3 linked regions of the Peribacillus simplex NBRC 15720 = DSM 1321 genome follow. The protein of the gene in region 3 interacts with the protein of the main gene of each other region in a pairwise test. Links are inferred from orthologs where the notes say so. Each region holds a gene or a part of one and is shown on either strand. Other genes may lie near its edges.

Region 1 (7,832 bases), 660 kb from region 3 along the record:
TTAAAAACATACAAGTTTCCTTGAAATGAGGAATAGGACGTTTTGTCTTATCAGACGGGGCAGGTTAAATGAAGAGGGAATAAAGTTCCGTCAAAAGAGGTCCTGAAGTATGAGGGTTAATATATTAAGAGCATATTGATCAATTGTTGAATCAAAAAAGAGGGGATTCCTAATATAAGGAATCCCCTCTTTCTTTTTCTTCTTTACTTAACTGTTTTTTTCTTCTTTTTACCTATTTTCATTATTACTTCATATACTACCGGTACTATTACAAGTGTTAGCAATGTAGAACTCACCAGTCCGCCGATAACGGTAATTCCCAAACCTTGTGATATTAATTCGCTGCCTTCCGCACCGATTGCCAAAGGTATTAAAGCGCCGATTGTGGCCAGGGCAGTCATCAGGATTGGACGTAGACGGGTGGATCCTGCCTCGAGTAAAGCTTCCCTGGTAGATAGTCCGGATTCTTCATTTTTGATAACGCGGTCCACTAATACAATGGCGTTGGTTACCACGATGCCAATAAGCATTAGGACACCCATCATTGCCGAAACGCTGATGGTCTCACCTGCAACGAATAGCCCTGCCAATGCCCCGATTACCGTAAATGGTAAGGAGAAGAGAATGGCTATTGGTGCTAAACCACCATGGAAAGTAACGACTAGGACAAAGTATACGATAGCAACGGCCGCTAACATAGCGATACCAAGTTGAGTGAATGATTCTTGGATATCTTCCGTTACTCCGCCATAGTCTATAGAGACGCTTGCGGGAAGGTCTAATTTATCAACTTCCTTTTGTACCTCAGCTGTTACTGCTGCTACATCATCCGATTTGATTGTTGCAGACACGTCGGCATAAATTTTTCCATCGCGGCGGCTGATTGTATCGGAAGCTTTGCCTTCTTCGATTTTCACAAGCTCTTTCAATGGGATTTCCATTCCCATAGGAGAAGAAATTTTCGTATTCTCAAGATCTTTTTTGTCTTCGAATGCCGTTTCTTCTGTCTCGACATATACTTTGACTTCTTCTCCATCTTTCTTAATCGTAGTTATAGCATCATCTTTATTCGTGTTTGCAATGGACATACCAATTTGTGCAGCTGTCAGTCCAAGATCGCTTAGCTTTTCCTGGTCTGCAACTAGTGTATATTGCTCATAAGCATCGGAAAGACTTGTATCAACATCTTTTAAATCTTTATTTTTCTTCATGATATTTTGAATATCGTCAATTACCGGTTCAATGTCTTTTTGTGTATTTCCGTAAACAAATAGTGTGGTTTCGTTGCTTGCTGTTGACGTGAATTCTTGTTGTTTCCATGTTCCTGGTGAATCAAGTTCAGTTAAATCTTTTATGACCGTTTCTTTTTTGTCCCCGAAATTTTCGGTGTCTTCATCATAGAGTACATAGAAGAGAGCCGAGTTACTCGAGCCGCCCATCATGCCGCCCATCATGCTTTCACCAAGTGTGTATTGAACGGTCTTCACATCGTCTTTATCCATGAAGTATTTTTCTACTTTTTCTGTTTGCTTTTCAATATCCTCTTTTAACTCTCCGGGTGCGGGAGTGTAAGTGACGATAATCGTTTTTTCTTCATCTGCAGGCATGAAGCTGACACCGATGCTTGGGATTAGGAATAAGCTGCCGGCCAATAATACAATGGCTGTACCGAAAGTGATTAACTTATGGTTTAACGACCAATCCAGTGCTTTTCGGTAGAATGCAGATAGTTTGCTTGGTTTTTCTTCATGTGATTTTAATTCTTTTTTAGATAGTCCCTTTTTAAATAAAGAGTCTGCCATTGCCGGAACAAGTGTGATGGCGATTATTAAGGAAGCGACTAATGCAAACACCATTGTTAAGGCGAATGGCATGAATAGTTCCCCGACAGGTCCTGTAACGCTTGCTAAAGGCAAGTATACGGCTACAGTAACGATTGTCGATGAAAGGATAGGGATGAACATTTCCTTAGTGGCTGATCGTATTAATTCGCCGCCTTTTAATTGTTCGCCTTTTAAAGCCATTCTCCTATAAATATTTTCAATGACGACAATGGAGTCATCGACGACTCGGCCAATGGCAACTGTCATGGCCCCCAGTGTCATGACATTCAATGAAATATCCATTTGTTTGAGCACCAAAAGGGCTGCTAACAGGGATAATGGAATCGAAATGACAGAAATGAGAGTCGTTTTAAAGTTCCTAAGGAACAGCATGATAACAATGACTGCAAACAGACAGCCGAAGAGTGCCTTGCTGATCATGGTTTCCACAGAATCTTTAATCGGTTGGGCTTGATCAAGCGTAGTGTGTACACTTACGCCTTTAAATTCTTCTTTGAAGTTCGATACTTCTTCTTTTACGTCGTCTACGATTGCGACTGTATCGGCATCAGGCGATCTTGTAACCTGAATCCCAATCGATTCGCTACCGTTTGTTCTTGAAATCGATTCAGCCTTACCGGTGATTTTAACATCGGCAATGTCTGATAATTTGACATTTTGTAGTTGGGCAGGACCCGTTTCCATTTCAGGAGATAATTGATTGGTTTCGGGTACGGTTTGTGTTGGCGTTCCAGTTTGAGAGCCGCCGGTTAAAGGTATCTTAATATTTTTCAGGTCTTTTAATGTGGAGATGTTTCCATCCACAACGATCGTTTTTTCTTTATCATCAAAGTTATATATGCCAAGCGGCATGTTGACGTTTGCGGCCTGGATAACCTTCTTTACGGTATCTTCATCGAGCCCGTATTGAGCCATCTTTTCCTGGTCGAATACAAGGCTGCCTTCATTTACTTGTTGTCCGGAAATTGATACGGATGTCACGCCGTCAATTCCTTCAAGTTTAGGTACTAACACATCTTCCACATTTTTTGTAAGAGCTGGTAAATCCGAACCCTTATCTGTTACACTGAGTGCGACGACAGGAAAAGCGTTTAATTCTAATTTAGATACGCTTGGGTCATCCACTCCCTCAGGCAGTTCTAGTTTCTCTAAAGCTTCTTTCACTTCTTTTACTGCATCGTCCATATCCGTATCATAATCATATTGTAATTGGATGGAAGAGACATTAGCCATGGACGAAGAACTGACTAATTCGACTCCTGGCAAATTTGTTACTTTCTGCTCAATCTGGTCTGTGAGTTTATCTGCTACTTCTTCAGGTGCAGCTCCAGGATATACAGTGGAGATGCTTATTAAAGGAGTCGAGATGCTTGGAATGGTTTCTTGTTTCATGTTTAAACCGGAGTATAAACCAGCTGCTACGATGATGATCGTAAGCAACCAGATTGCCAATTTATTCTTTAATGAAAATTTTATTATTGAATTCAAGCTTGTACCCTCCATACATAAAATTGTGACTAGTCGGTCATAGACTCAAATATATAGTATATGGATTATGATTGCAATAGATAATATTCGTTAGTGTTAACGTTGTGATTTCAAGGGTTTTGGGATACAATTCGGAAGATGTGACCCATTGGTCATCAATTGATAATTTTAAGAGATAGGATGAATTTGATGAAAGAAAAAAATAAGATGATCATAGATAAGTCTGTAGAGCTTTTCGCGGAAAAAGGCTATCATGCTACTTCCGTTCAGGAAATTGCTGAAAAATGTGGGATAGCAAAGGGGTCTTTTTATAATTATTTTAAATCTAAGGAAGAATTACTAGTCTCCATTTTTAAATTTTATTATGAAGCGTTGACGGACTCATTACTTGATCTTGAACTGGATGCTTCATTGTCCAGTAAAGACAAATTCATGAGGCAGATCACTGTTCACATTGAGCATATGACGGGAAATACCAACTTGATTCAAATGATGATGCAGGAACAAATGGTTCATATCAGCAAAGAACTAGATAGATTTTTACATTATATCCATGAAGAGGGCTTGATTTGGTTCAAACGTAAAATTATTGAGCTGTACCCGGGACTTTCGGCTGATCTTCTGCCGGATTGCACCATAATTTTAGATTCCCTTTTCAAAGGATATATCGGAATATTGATAAGGAAACAAAATGCTTTCGATGTGGAATTGTTACCTAGCTTCATATTGAACCGGATGGATTCCATTATCGCAAGCCTGCAGAACATGGAAGATCCATTATTGAAACAATTTCCCCTACCAGGATGCTCGATGCGGGATATGAGCCCAAAAGAAGAAATTCATTCGATTATCGTCAGGATGCTGGAAGTGGAAACACGTAAAGAAGAGGGAATGGAAACACGTAAAAATACGGAAGCTTTAAAGGCGATCCAGGAAGAGTTTTCAAAAGTTAGACCAAGCCCCATCATCTTGGAAAGCCTTTTGTTATTTTTGGAAAAAAATGATAAAAGAAGTCCCTTGTGTTCAAAGCTTATCTTAATGATGAAGGATTATTTGACGAATATATGAAGGCTTTACCGAAAGGGGCGTATAGCCTCTTTTTTTCAATTGAATCTTAATGAGTTTCAAAAGCGGGGGTTTAGGAAAAAGAATAAGTGATGGGAAGAAGACAATTCTTTCAATAATATGGGGGCAAGAATCATGCGATGGAAAAAGGGAATGCTGATTTTTAATGAAAATGCCGGGAATGATAAACTCGAAAGGAATCTTGAGGGTTGTCTTCCAGTAATAGCTCCACATATTGATGAGTTCCTCATTCTACAAACAAAGGAAAAAGGCGATGCATGCCGTTATTGTTTGGAATTTGGTGAAGACATGGATGTAGTTTTTGTATTAGGAGGAGATGGAACGGTACATGAGTGTGTAAATGGCCTTTCACCACTTCGGAGGCGGCCGTTGTTTGGAATTTTACCTGGAGGGACTTGCAATGACTTCTCCAGAACATTAAAGATTCCTCAAAATGTTCGTCAAGCTGCAGAAGCACTAGTAAATGGCAGGGTTCGTTCAATTGATATCGGGCAGGCCAATAACGATTATTTTTCTAATTTTTGGGGAGTAGGACTAATTTCAGATGCATCAAGCAATATTGATGAGCAGGAAAAAAGCAGGTTCGGAAAGATAGGATATTTATTAAGTGCTGTAAGGACGATTGGTGAGAATGCTCCCTTTCCCTATAAACTAGAATATGATGGGGAATTCATTGAAGGGGAAGCAGTAATGATTTTGGTCTTGAATGGTTGTTTTATCGGCACTAATTTATTGCCCTTTCCCATGGTTAGTCCAGACGATGGGCTCTTTGGCGTTGCCATCTTGGAGAATGCAAGCCTTGGTGCATTACTAGAAATAATAGCCATGAAACGTTCACGGACTGAAAATCTGAGCTTTGGCTCTGGGGTGACTTATATACAAGCCGGTGCCCTGACCATTGAAACCAAGATGCCGCTTGATGTGGATATGGATGGAGAGAATTATAGACAAACGCCTGCGCACATTAAAGTCCTTGCCCATCATTTGTCAGTATTAACTCCAAATTAGTTTGGGTGACTAAATTTGAAGGGTAAGGATTATGTGTTTTTTTTGTTTATTCATTCCTTATTTCTGCAATTGTTTCCAAAATAAGATAAAATATATGATGATATATCATTTTTTGCAGGAGGACCACATATGGTGTACCAGGTCAGATTGTTAAAAGGCATTTTAGAGCCTTATCGGAGTCGTTATCAGCTGCAAAATGCAGAGGCAGTCACAAAGCTTGGAGTGAAATTACTATTTTTATATTTTCTTAGCCTTATAGTATTCGCCATTGGAGGATATTTTGGTATTGGTTCAGAATCATTCTCCAAAGAAATCACGAAGATGAGTGTCAATGAATTCGAAGCAGCAAAGTTGCTGATTTTGAGCGGCAATATAATAACAGGCATAATCGACCCTTCCATATACATATTTTTAGCAGCTCTATTCTTTTGGATCGTTACTGATATCCCATATATAAAATTAGTTATCGTTCAAATGATTCTTTTTGGTTTGCAATTAGTGGAAAAAACATTACTGATTCCTCTATTCGTTTTAATGGATATAGGCAGCGATGCTAATCCTTTTTCATTGGGGATCATCAGTCAGTATGTTCTCAGAAGTGATTATTTCATTCACCTTTTCAGCGAAATCACCATTTTTCAATTTCTTATTATTGCTCTGCAATATTTTTATTTAAAGGAATTTTCAGAACGAAATAATTATTTGGTCCTTTTAATGATTGTTCTATTCTATCTGGCCACATGGTTTGTTAAAGCCTTTTTAGCATACATCCAAGTAGGCGTATTTGTATAAGGCGGGTGAAAAGGATGAGCGGGAAATGGAAAATAGCAGCGGTCTCGATTGCGTCGATAGTGTTAATAACCGTTAACATATACCTTATTGAAAAAAAAGAAAGCAAAGTGGAGCGAACTGTTTTCGTTGAAAACTGGACAAAGGTAAAAAAAGATACAATTACGGATACTATTCAAACTAAAGGGGTAATTAAACCTGTAGAAGAGTATGATATCTATTTCGATACCAAGAAAAATGATTTTAAGAAATTCCTTGTAAAAGAAGGCGATTCGATTACGGCTGGCTCCTCGTTGTTTGAGTATACGACGACCGAACTTGATGCGCTTAAAGCGAATTTGGAAGCGGAGAAAACGGCAGCTGAGGGAGAAATTGCAGGGGTTGAGGAATACATAGGGAAGTTGAGGTCTTATCAAGGGACCTTGACCAGTGATCCTGAAAAAGCATCCATTGATGAATCGGTGGAAAAAAACTTGAATATTGATATAACAACAGGCTCTTCAGATCTTATTAAAAGTAACATTGAGCAAGAAATGTACAAGCAGGAACTAGAAAAAAACAGTTTGAATGAAAAAGTGAAAATGCTTGACGCTAAATTAAGTTCAATTGAGGAGCAGTCAAGTGCGATCGTGACGACGAGCGAGGCTGATGGTGTAGTTAAAAATATCAATAAAAACCTGAATAATCCCATTATATCCATCGTTTCAACAAATATGGCAATTGAAGGGGATTTCTCCGAAGAGGAAATGAAAAAGGCTGAAGTGGGCATGACTATAAAAGCAAGTTCCTCTGATTCAAAAAAGGCATTGAAAGGAACGATAGGCCGTATCCATTCCTATCCAGCTGAAGAGCCGTCATTAAAAAAAGATAACAGATTTCCATTTCAGGCTTTAATCGAACCGGAAGGCGAAGAAACGGAACTTTTGTTGGTGGGATCCAAAGTGAACCTTACTGTAATAACCAATGAGAAAGCCGGTGTACCCTCCGTTCCTATAGAGGCGGTACATTACCAAAAACAGCCTCATGTTTACAAATTGACTAAAAAAGGCTATGTGGATAAACATTACATCACAAAAGGGCTTAAGGCTGAAGGTAAGCAAGAAATTATAAAGGGACCGTCGGTAGGTGACGTCATCCTCATGGAGCCGAATGTGGCAGTGAAGAACCATTCTTATTTTATTACTCCAATTCAATTTGAAAAAGTGAAAGCTGCAACTTATAAAAAATTCACCTCTAGGGAAAAAGTAAGATACCTGTTACTTGGCATTTTGGAAAAATAACCGCATTTTTCTTCAAGAGAGGTGATGTCAAATTAGTTATTAATTATATATCAATATAACTTATATTGATTTAAAATTGGGAAGAGTAATTATAGATACAATAGTCTTTAATGCAGAATATTCAGACATATTTAAAGATTTTTTCTAGAACTGGATGCGAATAAATATTTACAGATTATCATTTTTAGTATAATATTTTATTATAAGTTAACTCGCTTAATCTTATTCCAAGAACGGGGGACCCATTTTTGTGGATTTTATCCGCTAGGGGTGAATTCAGAAATGAAAGGGCTTTGTGTTTCCAATTCCTAACCCGACAGCTAACCTCGTCAGCGTC
Region 2 (7,020 bases), 3.4 Mb from region 3 along the record:
TAAAAAAGCAGCCGCTCCTGTTGAAGTGAATGATGACCGCATTGAAGTGGTTAAAATGACACGCCGTCGTCAAACCATTGCCAAGCGTCTAGTTCAAGTACAATCCGAAGCAGCCATGCTTACTACTTTTAACGAAGTCGATCTTTCTGCAGTCATGGAATTGCGTAATCGCCATAAGGATTCTTTCGTGAAAACAAATGATGTTAAACTTGGTTTCATGTCATTCTTCACTAAAGCGGTCATTGGCGCATTGAAAAAATATCCGTTATTGAATGCTGAAATCCAAGGCGACCATATCCTGAAAAAGAACTTTTATGATATCGGTGTAGCAGTATCCACTGATGAAGGTCTTGTAGTTCCGGTAGTAAGGGATGCTGACCGCAAAAGCTTTGCTGAAATCGAGAAGAACATTTCGGATTTAGCTGTTAAAGCGCGTAACAACAAACTGGGACTTTCAGATTTATCAGGTGGTACTTTTACCATCACAAATGGAGGGACTTTCGGTTCCCTATTATCTACACCAATCTTGAATGCCCCTCAAGTTGGGATCTTGGGCATGCATACAATCAAGACTCGTCCAATCGCTGTTGGAGATCAAATCGAAAACAGACCAATGATGTACCTTGCATTATCTTATGATCACCGTATCGTAGACGGAAAAGAAGCTGTTGGTTTCTTAGTGGCTATCAAAGATATGCTGGAAGATCCAGAACAACTTTTACTTCAAGGCTAATAAAGTAATACGAAACCCCCCTGTCTTCATGACATGGGGGTTTTTTGTGTGGAGAACTGAAAGGATATTTTCATAGAAAAAAAGATAATGGGATTCAATAAAGGTTATTTCTAATCAAATTGAATGTTTTTGAAGGTATTTTTGAATGAATTTGAGTATTTTTAAATGTTTATGATTGATTATTCCTTCGTTTTCATATATGATGATGATATTAAAGTGAGGTGGACGAATTGTTGACAACTGAAAGGCACCAGTTCATCCTATCGATCCTTAAAGAACAAGGAACGGTAAAGCTGCAGGAGCTTGTAGATCAGTTACAAGCCTCGGAGTCGACCATTCGGAGAGATCTAGTGCAACTCGAAGAAATGAAGCTCTTGAAACGCGTGCATGGCGGGGCCTCTTTACTTCAAAGAAAAGGCCTTGAACCGACAACTATGGAAAAGCAAAAGAAAGCAAGAGCTGAAAAACAACTTATAGCAAAGCTTGCGGCTTCTTTCATAGAGAAAAATGATTGTATATATCTTGATGCAGGTACGACAACTGCGGAAATGATTCCTTATTTAAAGGATAAAAATATAACGGTGCTGACAAATGGTCTTATGCATATTCCGAAACTCATCGAATTGGAGATCAAAACAGTGTTAGTGGGCGGAACGATAAAATTCTCGACAAATGCGGTTATAGGAAGTAATGCTGTACAGTTTTTGAATGAATACCGTTTTGATAAATGTTTCTTGGGAATGAACGGCATTCATCAAGATCTGGGTTTCACAACTCCCGACCCGGAAGAAGCTCTACTGAAGAAGATGGCATTACGCCTCTCTAACGAAACCTACGTGCTTGCTGATAGTTCAAAACTAAATGAAGCTACTTTCGCTAAGGTGGCAGATGTAAGCGATGCCATAATTCTTACTGACAGCAATGATGAAGAGGCTGTTGCTCAACTCCATAAAAATCCAAAGGTAAAGGTCGTGACCATTTAATGATTTATACAGTGACACTCAATCCATCTATCGATTATCTGGTCGAGGTGGAGAGTTTTCAAATGGGCAAGGTGAATAGAACCAGTTATGATGCAAAATTCCCTGGAGGGAAAGGGATCAATGTTTCCCGAGTGCTTAAAAGGCTTGGAAATAGTACGACAGCTTTAGGATTCATCGGTGGACAAACTGGTGAATTTGTAAAAAGGTTTTTAAGACAGGAAGAGATTTTTACGGACTTTACAGAGATAGCTGGAGATACAAGAATAAACATTAAATTGAAAACAGGGATGGAGACCGAAATAAATAGCCAAGGGCCAGTCATTTCCAAAGGGAATTATCAACAATTATTTAGTCAGATTGAACAGTTGAATAATAATGATATCCTCATTTTGTCAGGAAGCATCCCTTCAAGCGTTCCTTCGGATGTATACGAGACAATGGCAAGGTCTTGTTCCCATAACGGCATTAAAGTGGTGGTGGATACGAGTGGCAAGGGATTAATGAATGTCCTTCCACACCAGCCATTTTTAATAAAGCCTAATCACCATGAACTGGGTGAGCTTTTTTCTACCGAAATCAGAACGGTTGATGATGCTAGAGAATATGGCGCTAAATTGGTTGAAGCAGGTGCACAAAACGTTATTGTTTCAATGGCGGGACAGGGGGCGGTGCTTTGCTCCGGCGGAGAGTCATATTCCGCAAATGTACCAAAAGGGAACGTCATCAACTCAGTGGGTGCCGGTGATTCCATGGTCGCAGGTTTCATCGGGACATATGAAAAGACAGGGGATATTCTAACCGCTTTTCGCTTCAGTCTTGCAGCAGGAAGTGCTACAGCCTTTTCATCCGATCTCGGTACATTGGATAAAATTGAAGAGTTATTACCGCAAATTGCTATCAATCAACTAACAGGAGGCTGACTCTATGAAAATTACAGACTTGTTAAAATTGGATACAATCATAATTAATCTGCAAAGTGCTACAAAGCAAGCAGTCATTGATGAACTATCAGGGAAGTTAGCCGAGGCTGACAGGTTAAACGATTTGGAGGGTTTCAAAGCTGCCATCTTAAAACGTGAAGAGCAAAGCACAACAGGGATTGGTGAAGGAATAGCCATTCCACACGCAAAAACAAATGCAGTAAGGATTCCTGCCATCTGTTTCGGCAAATCGGTCAGTGGTGTGGATTATGAATCGCTTGACGGGCAGCCAGCTCATTTGTTCTTTATGATTGCAGCAAGTGAAGGAGCGAATGCAGATCACTTGGAGACCCTTTCCCGGCTTTCTTCATTACTGATGGATGATAAATTCAGAGCCCGATTGATTTCTGCTTCTTCTGGTGAGGAAGTGTTAGAGATAATCAATCAAAAAGAAATGGAAGCCGATGAAGAAGTAAGAGAAGAGGAGCAAACAAGTAATACTGTCAGTGCCAGTGGTAACAGTAAAGGTAAAATCCTTGCCGTTACAGCTTGTCCGACAGGAATCGCCCATACTTATATGGCTGCTGATGCGTTAAAGGCCAAAGCGAAGGAAATGGGTATCGATTTCAAAGTGGAAACAAATGGTTCCACAGGAATCAAAAATGGTTTAACCGCCGCAGAAATTGATGAGGCGGATGCGATTATCGTTGCAGCTGATAAGCAGGTGGAAATGGATCGTTTTAATGGAAAACATGTCATTATTGTCCCTGTTGCCCATGGGATCCGGAAGACCGAGGAGCTGTTAACAAGAGCCTTGAATCAGGATGCCCCTGTTTACAAAGGAACAGGAAATGATAAAAGTGACGAAGGTGATTCAGCAAAAGGAGGATTGGGGATTTACAAGCACTTAATGAATGGCGTAAGTAATATGCTTCCATTTGTCGTCGGGGGCGGTATCTTGATTGCGCTTTCTTTCTTTTTTGGAATCGAAGCTGCCGATCCGGCAAATCCTGATTATAATCCCATTGCCAAAGCATTAAGTGATATTGGCGGGGGAAATGGTGCCTTCTTCTTGCTTGTCCCTGTACTAGCAGGATTCATTGCTTCAAGTATAGCCGACCGTCCAGGTTTTGCCCCTGGTATGGTAGGGGGACTATTGGCAGCACAAGCTAATGCCGGTTTTCTTGGCGGACTGATCGCCGGTTTCCTTGCAGGTTATGTCGTCTTACTTTTAAGAAAATTGTTTTCCAGGTTACCGCAAACACTCGATGGCATTAAACCGGTTTTACTCTATCCTGTATTCGGGATGTTAATTACAGGGTTTATCATGATATTTCTCGTAAATGAACCAGTAACCGCAATTAACATGGGCCTGACCAATTGGCTGCAGGGATTATCCGGCACGAACGCAATATTCCTTGGCTTGATTCTTGGGGGTATGATGGCTGTGGATATGGGCGGCCCATTAAATAAAGCAGCATTCACTTTTGGGCTTGCAGCCATTGAGGCATCAAGTTTTGGACCTCATGCTGCAGTAATGGCTGGTGGAATGGTTCCTCCTTTAGGAATCGCATTTGCAACTACATTCTTTAAAAGTAAATTCAGTGAAATGGAAAGGAAATCCGGATTCACTAATTACTTCATGGGTGCTTCATTCATCACAGAGGGTGCCATTCCTTTTGCGGCGGCGGATCCATTGCGCGTTATCGTCAGCAGTGTTGTTGGAGCAGCGACAGCAGGAGCCCTGTCTATGGCTTTTGGTGTAACTTTGCCAGCGCCACATGGGGGAATATTTGTCATCCCCCTTGTCAACCATCCTTTCCTCTATTTGCTGGCCATATTAATAGGATCCCTCATTACCGCTATAATATTGGGGTTCTGGAAAAAGAAACAGATATAAAAAAACAGAATACGGTTCCCATTCCATTGGATCCGCATTCTGTTTGTAGACAAAAAGGTTTCGGAATGGTCTCATTCCGAAACCTTTTTGATTTTTTTATTTTATTTGAAGCAGTTATAAATAGAGGCTCTAAGATATGACTATCATGCGTATTTCCGGATGTTACGATGTTACTATCGTTCCCAATTCAAATCCATTGCGGTATGCTGCTGCCGTATGAAACAAATGGGCAAACTGTTTTGTTCGTTCATCTTTCACATAGTAGCCACTCTCAGGATCAATGGAATTTCTTTAATCTCCTTGGTTTCTTCCTTGATAAATTTATCTGGTGGAAAAGGCTTATTTTCACGTTTTCACGATCTTGATTTATTACTTCTTGAAGGCGTCCTGGATAGGCCCGTGTTAACTTTACGAACGATTTTCTTTTCGAATTTCGCTTATTCGCACTGGCTTTCACATGTGTGGAATCAACAAATACAAATACATGCTCTGCACTTTTCAGTTTTCTTTCGGAAGCTTTCATTAAGATGCGATAGAAAATCTGTTCAAACAGGTCTGTATCTTTAAAGCGTCGCTTATAATTTTTCCCGAAAAAACGTGGCGGTTCTTTAAAATTTCGTGATATTAGTCACGAACAAGTTTGTGTTTAAATTGCCAGACACCGTCAAATATCTACTTATTCAGGTGTTCTTGGTAGAGGGCGTATTGTGAATACTCAATTAGACAAAGCTATCGACTCTAAAATGATATCAGACAATAGGCTCTGCACAGATGCCTGGAGGGATTTTTCTTCGTATGCAAAAAGCGAAAGATTGGAACATTACCGCTTTATATCAGATGGTACAGAACGTGTTAAAAGACTGTACCACATCCAGAATGTGAATAACTATAACAGCCGTTTAAAAGGCTGGATGCAACGATTCAATGGTGTAGCTACAAAATACCCCGACAATTATTTGAGTTGGTTTCAATTTATAGATATAGTGAAACATCGTAGTGATAATATAATTATAAGTAAAATCATTGTAGATAGCTGTTTGTTACCGATTATCGAAACTTATCAGTCATTAAGAACGTACAATATTGTAATAATGACCTAAAAACAGGGAGGAAGAAAGTATGGACTTGACACCAAAACAACGAACCTTGTTGCTATCATTAGCCACTGATTGGCAGACACCGATTCAAATTGCTGGCCGTCTTCCGAAAGAATGGGGAAATCTATCCTGTGTAAATCAGACTCTTAAAGATTTAATGTGTGAAGGATTGGTGCAAGCTAATCCAGTTATGTTCGGTCTGTTCCGATTAACCACGGATGGCACGACCATAAAGGAGTTAGAATTGGGTGAGAACTAATGAAATATCGGCAACTTACAAAAGAGGATAAAATTCATTTTATTCGATTAACTGTTTTTTTTATCGTAAATTAACAATGAAAATTAACATAGTCTAAAACAAAAAAGACTGTAGACAAACTCGATGAAAATCGAGTTTGCCTACAGTCTGAAAGCGTCCAATTACATCGGGTCCGCTTTTCTTATATCCAATCCAAAACTTCAATCCGGTTGCAGAAAGGGTGGATACATAAAAGCGGTTCGATTCAGGAAACCTTGCGTCTATCTAAAAGATAAATGATTATTTATTAAATGTGGTTTGAAGCCTAAAAGATTTTCAACTTCAAGCACTGGATAGGCTTTATCGCGCAGGGATGAATGTTTCCTCAATTGATCGATCCGGATTCAAATCATACTCCCACATAGCATTTTAAGGCAGCAGGTTTCTATTTTAACAATAGAATTTCCGTTATATTTAGGAGAGGCTAATTGGAAATGTTGATTTAAAATACCCCCATTCCTTGTAGATCCAATATTAAAACAAAAGATTAATAAGGGTGGCTTAATCTATTGATTACGGTCGATAAGTTCTTAATATCTACTGGTTTATTAAAGCATGAATTTTTATGTTTATGGGTAAAGGCATATAAAAACGAACAAAAGGAGTGAAGGTACATGCTGAAGAAAAACACCTTAAAAACGACGAAAAGGGATGATATGATTGATGTTAGGCCAGAAGTACAGGCATTCATCTCGGAAAACGGGGTTCAAGAGGGTATAGCTCTTATTTATTGCCCACATACAACTGCTGGAATCACGATTAACGAAAATGCAGATCCGGATGTCAAAAAGGATATGCTAAGAAGACTGGATGAGCAATACCCATGGAATCATACATTGGATTTACATATGGAAGGAAACACGGCTGCCCATTTGAAATCAGGTACGGTTGGTTCTTCACAACAGGTGATCATCCATAAAGGGAGCTTAATCCTTGGTACTTGGAAGGGGGTATATTTTTGTGAATTCGATGGTCCCAGAGATAGGCAATATTTTATTAAATTATGTGTCGACCGGTAAAGTGGAAGGTACATCCAGGAAGAATTGGGAGGAAGCGGATTGGACGATGTTCGGATTGAAGGAAGCAAAG
Region 3 (7,010 bases):
GGCCCGCCAAATTGTGCATTGATTTCCTTAACCACTTGATCTAAAAATTCATCGGATATTATTGGATTATTAGTTTTTTTGTGCATGTGTTTCTCTACAATCCTTTCTGGATATCGTTGTTTGGATCAATAATAAATGAAGGATACGTTATCAACATAACCTCACTTATAATAAATTATTCTTTTTCTGCCCAACATTTTCACTTGCTTTTGCATTTCACAGTAGCGTTTATAATAAACAGTTATATTTTGCTTAGAGAATATGGTACGGGGATATGTTAGTGATACAACCAAAGGGATTAATTCGATGTGGAAATAGCCCAATCACCACTAGGTGATTGGGCGTGGGGTATATTGACTTCATTAAGGGAACAGCTGCCTTAAATATGTTATTAGCTGATCACGAAGTTCAGGTCGTTTCATGGCGAAATCTAATGAAGCTTGGAGGAAGCCGAATTTATCGCCGACGTCATATCGATTCCCTTCGATGATATACGAATATAATGGTTCCTTTTCTAACAAAAGGTCTAAAGCTTCGGTAAGCTGGATCTCCCCCTTCCGATCGGGCTGTACGGTTTCAAGGATTTCAAAAATCGCAGGTGATAATATATATCGGCCAATAATCGCCTGTGTTGATGGTGCATCCTCCACTTTTGGCTTTTCCACTAAGTTTCTTACCAGAAATAAATCCTCATATCGTTCTTGGAAATTTACGATTCCATACTTGGAGACATCGGCAGGTGACACTTCCTTACATCCGATAATGCTCGCTCGAACCTTGTTATACTGTTCCATTAACTGCTTCAAAGCTGGAACCTGACTATCCACGATATCATCCCCTAACAGGACGGCAAAAGGTTCATCTCCGATAAAAGTTTTGGCACATAAAACTGCATGCCCCAGACCTAGAGGTTCCTTTTGTCTTACATAGTGGATATCCACCATGTTGGAAATGTTCTCCACGATCTTAAGAAGATCATTTTGACCTTTCATTTGCAGAAGCATTTCAAGTTCAATGGATTTATCGAAATGATCTTCGATGGCACGTTTGTTTTTACCCGTAACGATGATAATATCTGTAATCCCTGATTGTACCGCTTCCTCGATAATATATTGAATGGTCGGCTTATCGACAATCGGCAGCATTTCCTTTGGTTGGGCTTTCGTAGCAGGTAAAAATCGTGTTCCTAAACCGGCTGCTGGAATCACTGCTTTCTTTATCATAGCCCAGCCCCTTTTTCAGGTTCTTTTATATGCTTTTTATTCTACCCTTCATTTTATGTGGTCATTGGTTGACCTATATCAAAAAAGGTTAAAATAAATCCCTGAAAAAGAATAGATTTACCTCCGAAGCAAATATTATGGATATATGAATTTGGTCAAGAGGTGTATATTTTGCCAATTGAAAATCAAGAGAGAAAACAAATCCTTTTTGCCTTTCTCGTCATTGTTTTATATCTTTCTCCTTTATTCATCCTTGGAGAAAATGCGCATATTCGCGTACATGATAATTTGGATTCCAACCTTGCCTGGTATAAAGTCCTTTCAGAAAGCGGTGAGTTATTCGGTGCTATTGACGCCAAAATTCCCCAGATTATGAATGGGCTGCCCCGAAATGCTTTTGGCAGCGAGTTCAGTATTATCGTGTGGCTTTATGCTCTTTTTCCGACAATGGTTGCATATGCAATAAGCCAGGCATTAACAAGGTTTATTGCATTCTTCGGTATGTATATCCTATTAAAGAAACATTTGGTTACAGGAAGCCAATCAGCTTGGATTAGGGTTGGAACATCCTTAGCCTTTGCCCTTACTCCATTTTGGCCATCGGGAATGCTCAGTACACTTGGGATGCCGCTAGCACTTTGGGCTTTTTTGAATATTCGCAGCAAGGACCATTCTTGGAAGAATTATTTGGTCCTAACACTTTTACCGCTTTATTCAAGCATCGTGCTTGGCTTTTTCTTTTTCCTTGTTGCAATGGGCGTTCTTTGGCTAACGGATGGGATCAGGAGAAAAGGGTGGAATATAACGTTTCTTCTTTCGATCGTGTATATGACCGTCATTTTTGGTTTGGTGGAGTATCGTTTGGTCGCTTCATTCATTTTTGATTCGGATCCAAACAGCAGAGATGAATATTTTCACGCAAGGCTGCCGCTCGATTGGGTCATTAAGCTTACTTTCAAAAATTTCGTTCTTGGACATACGCATGTCATGACTGTACATGCGCTTATCATCCTGCCGATTACAGTCTTTGCCCTTTATATTATTCTGACCAAAAAACTGTGGAGACAGGAAAAGGTTTATGTTTTTTTATTCGGCTTGAATTTTATGCTCTCAGCGTGGTACGCATTTTGGTTTTATAAAGGCTGGCTTCCTTTAACGGAAAGGTTTCATACCTTGGATACCTTTAATTTTGCCAGATTTCACTTTTTAAGGCCGATGGTAATTTACTTGGGGTTTGCCCTAGCGATAAAAATCATTTGGGAACACAGCGTTTATGCTAAGAAAACCCTTTCTATTTTCATCGCCATTCAAATTATGATTTTGATGGGTTTCAATGAAGAAATCACTCACAATAAAAAACCATCTTTTAAACAGTTCTATTCAGAAAGTCTTTTTCAGGAAATAAAAGATCATATTGACCTTCCACAGGAAGAATATCGTGTTGCTAGCATTGGGCTGCACCCCGCAATTGCACAATTTAATGGATTTTACACGCTCGATAGCTATAACAATTTCTATCCGCTTACTTACAAACATCACTTTCGTCAAATAATTGAAAACGAATTGGCTAAGAATAAAAACATCAGAATCTACTTTGATGAATGGGGAGGACGTTGTTACCTATTTACCGATGAGCTTGGGAAGCATTATATGTTCAAGAAAGGCTCGAAGAAAGAGCTGGAAAATTTGGACCTTAATATGGATGCGTTTAAAGGATTAGGTGGCAAGTATATATTTTCTGCCATACCAATCAACAACGCGAAGGAAAACGGATTGGTACTAGATAGGATTTTCACAAAAAAAGGAAGCGTATGGAAAATTCATTTATACAGAGTCATGTGAAAAGGGGGGAATAGAGTGAATTCACCGATACTAACGATTGTTGTACCTTGTTATAACGAAGAAAGCGTATTGCAGGATACCATTTCCCAGCTTTGTGGATTGGTGAGGGGGTTAGTCGAAGAAAACATTGTTTCTGGTCAAAGTAAAATCCTATTGGTTGATGATGGAAGCAAAGATCAAACATGGAAGATCATTTATAAGGAAACGATTAATAATGAATTTGTTCGCGGGCTAAAGCTTTCCCGGAATGCAGGACATCAAAATGCTCTCCTGGCAGGATTGTTTACAGCCAAGGAAGCCTCGGATTGTGTGATATCCATTGATGCAGATTTACAGGATGATATTCAAGTCATCCCTGAATTCATTCGGAAATTCAATGAAGGATGTGAAATTGTATATGGTGTCCGCCAGAAAAGGGACCTTGATTCATTTTTTAAACGAACATCTGCAACTGGTTTTTATAAATTGATGAACAAGATGGGTGTTAACCTTGTCTATAATCATGCCGATTTCCGGCTAATGAGTAAAAGGGCGATCGCTGAGTTGGAACGATTTGATGAAACGAATCTTTTTTTACGGGGGATAGTACCTCTCATTGGGTTTAAGACGGACTCTGTTTATTATGACCGAAAAGAAAGATTGGCTGGGGAAACGAAGTATCCATTTAAGAAGATGGTTGCGTTTGCGCTTGATGGCATTACTTCCTTTTCAGTTACACCGATCCGGCTTGTATTATGGCTAGGATGTCTTTCCTTTTTCATTAGCTTACTCTTTGGGTCTTACTTTTTATGGTTAAAGTTTTATGGGCAGACCGAAACTGGTTGGACCTCATTAATCACCTCCATATGGTTGATCGGTGGACTACAGTTGATTGCTGTCGGCTTGATTGGGGAATATATCGGTAAAATCTATAATGAATCCAAACGCCGGCCTAAATATATTGTTGATTTGGATTTATTTAATCCGCTCGATTTAAAAAAACGGGAGCAACTAGACAATGAACGGAACAGTATTGAAAAACTATCTAAAACACACTAACTCCTTTATCCGCTTTTTATTGGTTGGAATAGTCAATACAGCGGTTGGACTTTCCATCATGCTTTTTCTCATGAATGTTCTTGAATTATCTTACTGGATCTCCACCTTTTTCGGCAATGGTACGGGAGCTGTAACGAGTTTTCTTTTGAACAGGACTTTTACCTTTAAAAGCGATATAGAATGGCGGAGAGGAGTTGCCCGTTTCTTTTGCGTCATCCTGATTTGTTATTCCGCAGCTTATTCTTTAGGCCAAGCTATAGCAGAATCAATGGAAGGATCCGTTCATTTATCCATACAACAAAATGTGGCTGTACTGATAGGAGCAATTTTTTACACAGTTCTTAACTATATTGGCCAGAAATACTTTGTCTTTAAAAAAAGCAATTTGAGACCAATTCAAGAAGGAAGGAACTAATGAGGGTGGATCAGTGGAATAATGCCCCCGAGTGGACGGGAATTAAAGTGGATTCGGGAAGCGAAATTAAATGCTTGTTTAATGACTATCCAAGCTGGGGCAGATCCGTTTAATTTCGTCCTTCGCGCACTCCCTGTGGCGATCATTTTATCATTTTGGGACCCTGTTGTTCATTGACCCCTTGATTATTTTCATTTTGACGTTTTTATTTACCTCCTTTCCTCCCTTCGAATCATGTGTTTGCATGACTTATGTTATATACGTCAAGAACAAAACTACACCTACAAAGATTATTCTATTAATGTACAAAATTTTCATTTACTTTTTCATTTCACGGGAGTATGATAATCAACAGTTTCATATTTCTAAATCGCTTAAACCTTATGGTGCGGGGGACCCGTTATAGGGATTGTTACTACAATCCAAGGGGTGAATCCTTTCAAGGTAGGGCTACTCTTAGGTCCGAATCCGACAGCTAACCTCGTAAGCGTTATATGAGAAGGAAGGTGGAGCTTGTTAGACAAAAAAATTAATGTCTACAGGTCTATTTAGCTATGACTTGTAGGCATTTTTCTATTTCGTCTTGTTTTTTGCTAAAGCTGGGTAACATAAACTTATTAATTAAATATGGTGGTGAATTCTTGATGTTATCTTCTATAAAGAGGTTCTTGATTGGGAGACCTTTAAAATCAAATGCACTTGGTGAACAAAAGCTTAACAAAACAAAGGCTTTGGCGATATTATCTTCTGATGCTTTGTCTTCGGTTGCTTATGGACCGGAGCAAATATTGATCGTCCTGATCACGGTCGGTGCTGCGGCATTCTGGTATTCCATCCCTATCGCGATTGGGGTATTGATCCTGTTAACTGCTTTGATTTTGTCCTATAGACAAATCATTTTCGCTTATCCGCATGGCGGGGGGCCTATGTGGTTTCAAAAAACAATTTAGGTGTCAATCCAGGGTTGATAGCTGGAGGATCCTTATTGGTCGATTATATATTAACTGTCGCTGTAAGTGTTTCTGCAGGTACGGACGCCATCACGTCCGCTTTTCCCGGCCTGCATTCATATAATGTCATCATAGCCATCATTTTCGTCATTCTACTTACAATCCTGAACCTTCGGGGGGTTACGGAGTCGGCCTCTGTTTTGGCCTATCCGGTATACCTATTCGTTTTAGCATTGTTCATCTTGATTGGTGTTGGCATTTACAAGATTTTGACGGGTGGGGTTTCACCGGAATTGCATACGTCCATCGGGACTCCGGTAGCAGGCATCAGTTTATTTATACTGCTAAGAGCATTCGCATCAGGAAGCTCCGCATTGACAGGAGTCGAAGCGATTTCCAATGCAATCCCGAACTTTAAAGATCCAGCCCCGAATAATGCTGCGAAAACTTTAATAGCTATGGGTTCCTTACTAGCTGTATTATTTTCGGGAATTGTATACTTAGCCTATTATTTAAGCATTGTTCCAAGCGCGGAGGTAACGGTCGTCTCCCAGATTGCTGAAGAGATCTTTGGACGGAATTTCATGTATTTCTTCATTCAAGGTACGACTGCATTGATCTTGATACTGGCGGCCAATACTGGCTATTCGGCTTTCCCTCTGCTTGCGGTAAATCTAGCGAAAGATAAATTCATACCAAGGGCGTTTACGATAAGAGGGGACCGATTAGGGTATTCCAATGGAATTATCATACTGGGACTTGCATCCATTATCTTAATAGTCGCATTTGAAGGACATACAGAAAATCTCATTCCGCTTTATGCGGTAGGGGTATTCATTCCATTTACGTTGTCCCAGACCGGGATGATTGTTAAATGGATTCGTGAAAAGCCAAAAGGCTGGATGATGAAACTAACCATTAATTCAATTGGTGCCATGATTAGCTTTATCGTCACGATGATATTCTTTTTAACCAAATTTACTCAGGTTTGGCCTGTTTTGATTTTTTTACCTATCATTATTTTACTTTTTCATCGAATTAGAAAGCATTATGAAGCAGTTGGTGACCAACTAAGGATTACAACATGTGAGCCGATCTTACCAATTGAAGGGAATATCATCATTGTACCTGTGGCGGGTATAACTCATGTGGTTGAGAACTCTTTAAATTATGCAAAATCTCTATCAGCACATCAGGTTATTGCCGTTTATGTTGCTTTTGAAAGAGAAGATGAAAAGAAATTCGAAGAAAAATGGAAAAAATGGCAGCCGGATGTCAGACTCGTTACACTGAATTCTTATTACAGAAGTATCATTCAGCCACTAACTAAATTTGTGGATACAGTTGAACATAAGGCTAGGGAATCCAATTATAAAGTTACAGTGATCATCCCCCAATTCATTCCGAAGAAGGGCTGGCACAATATACTTCATAACCAATCAAGTTTACTGATACGCGCCTACTTGCTTTATAGAAGAAATGTGGTTGTTACGACAGTGCCATATCATTTGAAGAAGTAAGTTCTATTTCTAAGAAAAGAAG

Evidence for each region.
Region 1: the proteins of BS1321_RS07840 (region 3) and BS1321_RS10945 interact in binary tests that used the Bacillus subtilis proteins (3 or more experiments, as listed by UniProt). The link is inferred for Peribacillus simplex NBRC 15720 = DSM 1321 from one-to-one orthologs.
Region 2: the proteins of BS1321_RS07840 (region 3) and BS1321_RS24380 interact in binary tests that used the Bacillus subtilis proteins (3 or more experiments, as listed by UniProt). The link is inferred for Peribacillus simplex NBRC 15720 = DSM 1321 from one-to-one orthologs.

The regions. Positions count from the first base shown.
Region 1 is NZ_CP017704.1:2,305,329-2,313,160, reverse strand. What follows is about bases 4-3,722. They hold BS1321_RS10945 (efflux RND transporter permease subunit), read right to left. Parts: upstream 3,333-3,722; coding sequence 204-3,332; downstream 4-203. Other genes in these bases: BS1321_RS10940 (TetR/AcrR family transcriptional regulator), read left to right, coding at 3,522-3,722. In the rest of the region: more of BS1321_RS10940, read left to right, coding at 3,723-4,400; BS1321_RS10935 (YegS/Rv2252/BmrU family lipid kinase), read left to right, coding at 4,533-5,426; BS1321_RS10930 (hypothetical protein), read left to right, coding at 5,556-6,218; BS1321_RS10925 (efflux RND transporter periplasmic adaptor subunit), read left to right, coding at 6,233-7,495. UniProt on the Bacillus subtilis protein: Required for self-resistance to surfactin, an antimicrobial lipopeptide surfactant produced by B.subtilis. Also required for swarming motility.
Region 2 is NZ_CP017704.1:5,036,924-5,043,943, forward strand. What follows is about bases 2,182-5,088. They hold BS1321_RS24380 (PTS fructose transporter subunit IIABC), read left to right. Parts: upstream 2,182-2,640; coding sequence 2,641-4,536; downstream 4,537-5,088. Other genes in these bases: pfkB (1-phosphofructokinase), read left to right, coding at 2,182-2,636. Outside these bases: odhB (2-oxoglutarate dehydrogenase complex dihydrolipoyllysine-residue succinyltransferase), read left to right, coding at 1-733; BS1321_RS24370 (DeoR/GlpR family DNA-binding transcription regulator), read left to right, coding at 964-1,716; more of pfkB, read left to right, coding at 1,716-2,181; BS1321_RS24395 (hypothetical protein), read left to right, coding at 5,656-5,892; BS1321_RS24400 (secondary thiamine-phosphate synthase enzyme YjbQ), read left to right, coding at 6,546-6,950; BS1321_RS24405 (GNAT family N-acetyltransferase), read left to right, coding at 6,990-7,020. UniProt on the Bacillus subtilis protein: The phosphoenolpyruvate-dependent sugar phosphotransferase system (sugar PTS), a major carbohydrate active transport system, catalyzes the phosphorylation of incoming sugar substrates concomitantly with their translocation across the cell membrane.
Region 3 is NZ_CP017704.1:1,645,949-1,652,958, reverse strand. What follows is about bases 2,195-5,091. They hold BS1321_RS07840 (glycosyltransferase family 2 protein), read left to right. Parts: upstream 2,195-3,080; coding sequence 3,081-4,103; downstream 4,104-5,091. Other genes in these bases: BS1321_RS07835 (GtrA family protein), read left to right, coding at 4,063-4,518; BS1321_RS07845 (DUF6044 family protein), read left to right, coding at 2,195-3,065. Outside these bases: BS1321_RS27405 (hypothetical protein), read right to left, coding at 1-86; UTP--glucose-1-phosphate uridylyltransferase GalU, read right to left, coding at 363-1,223; more of BS1321_RS07845, read left to right, coding at 1,401-2,194.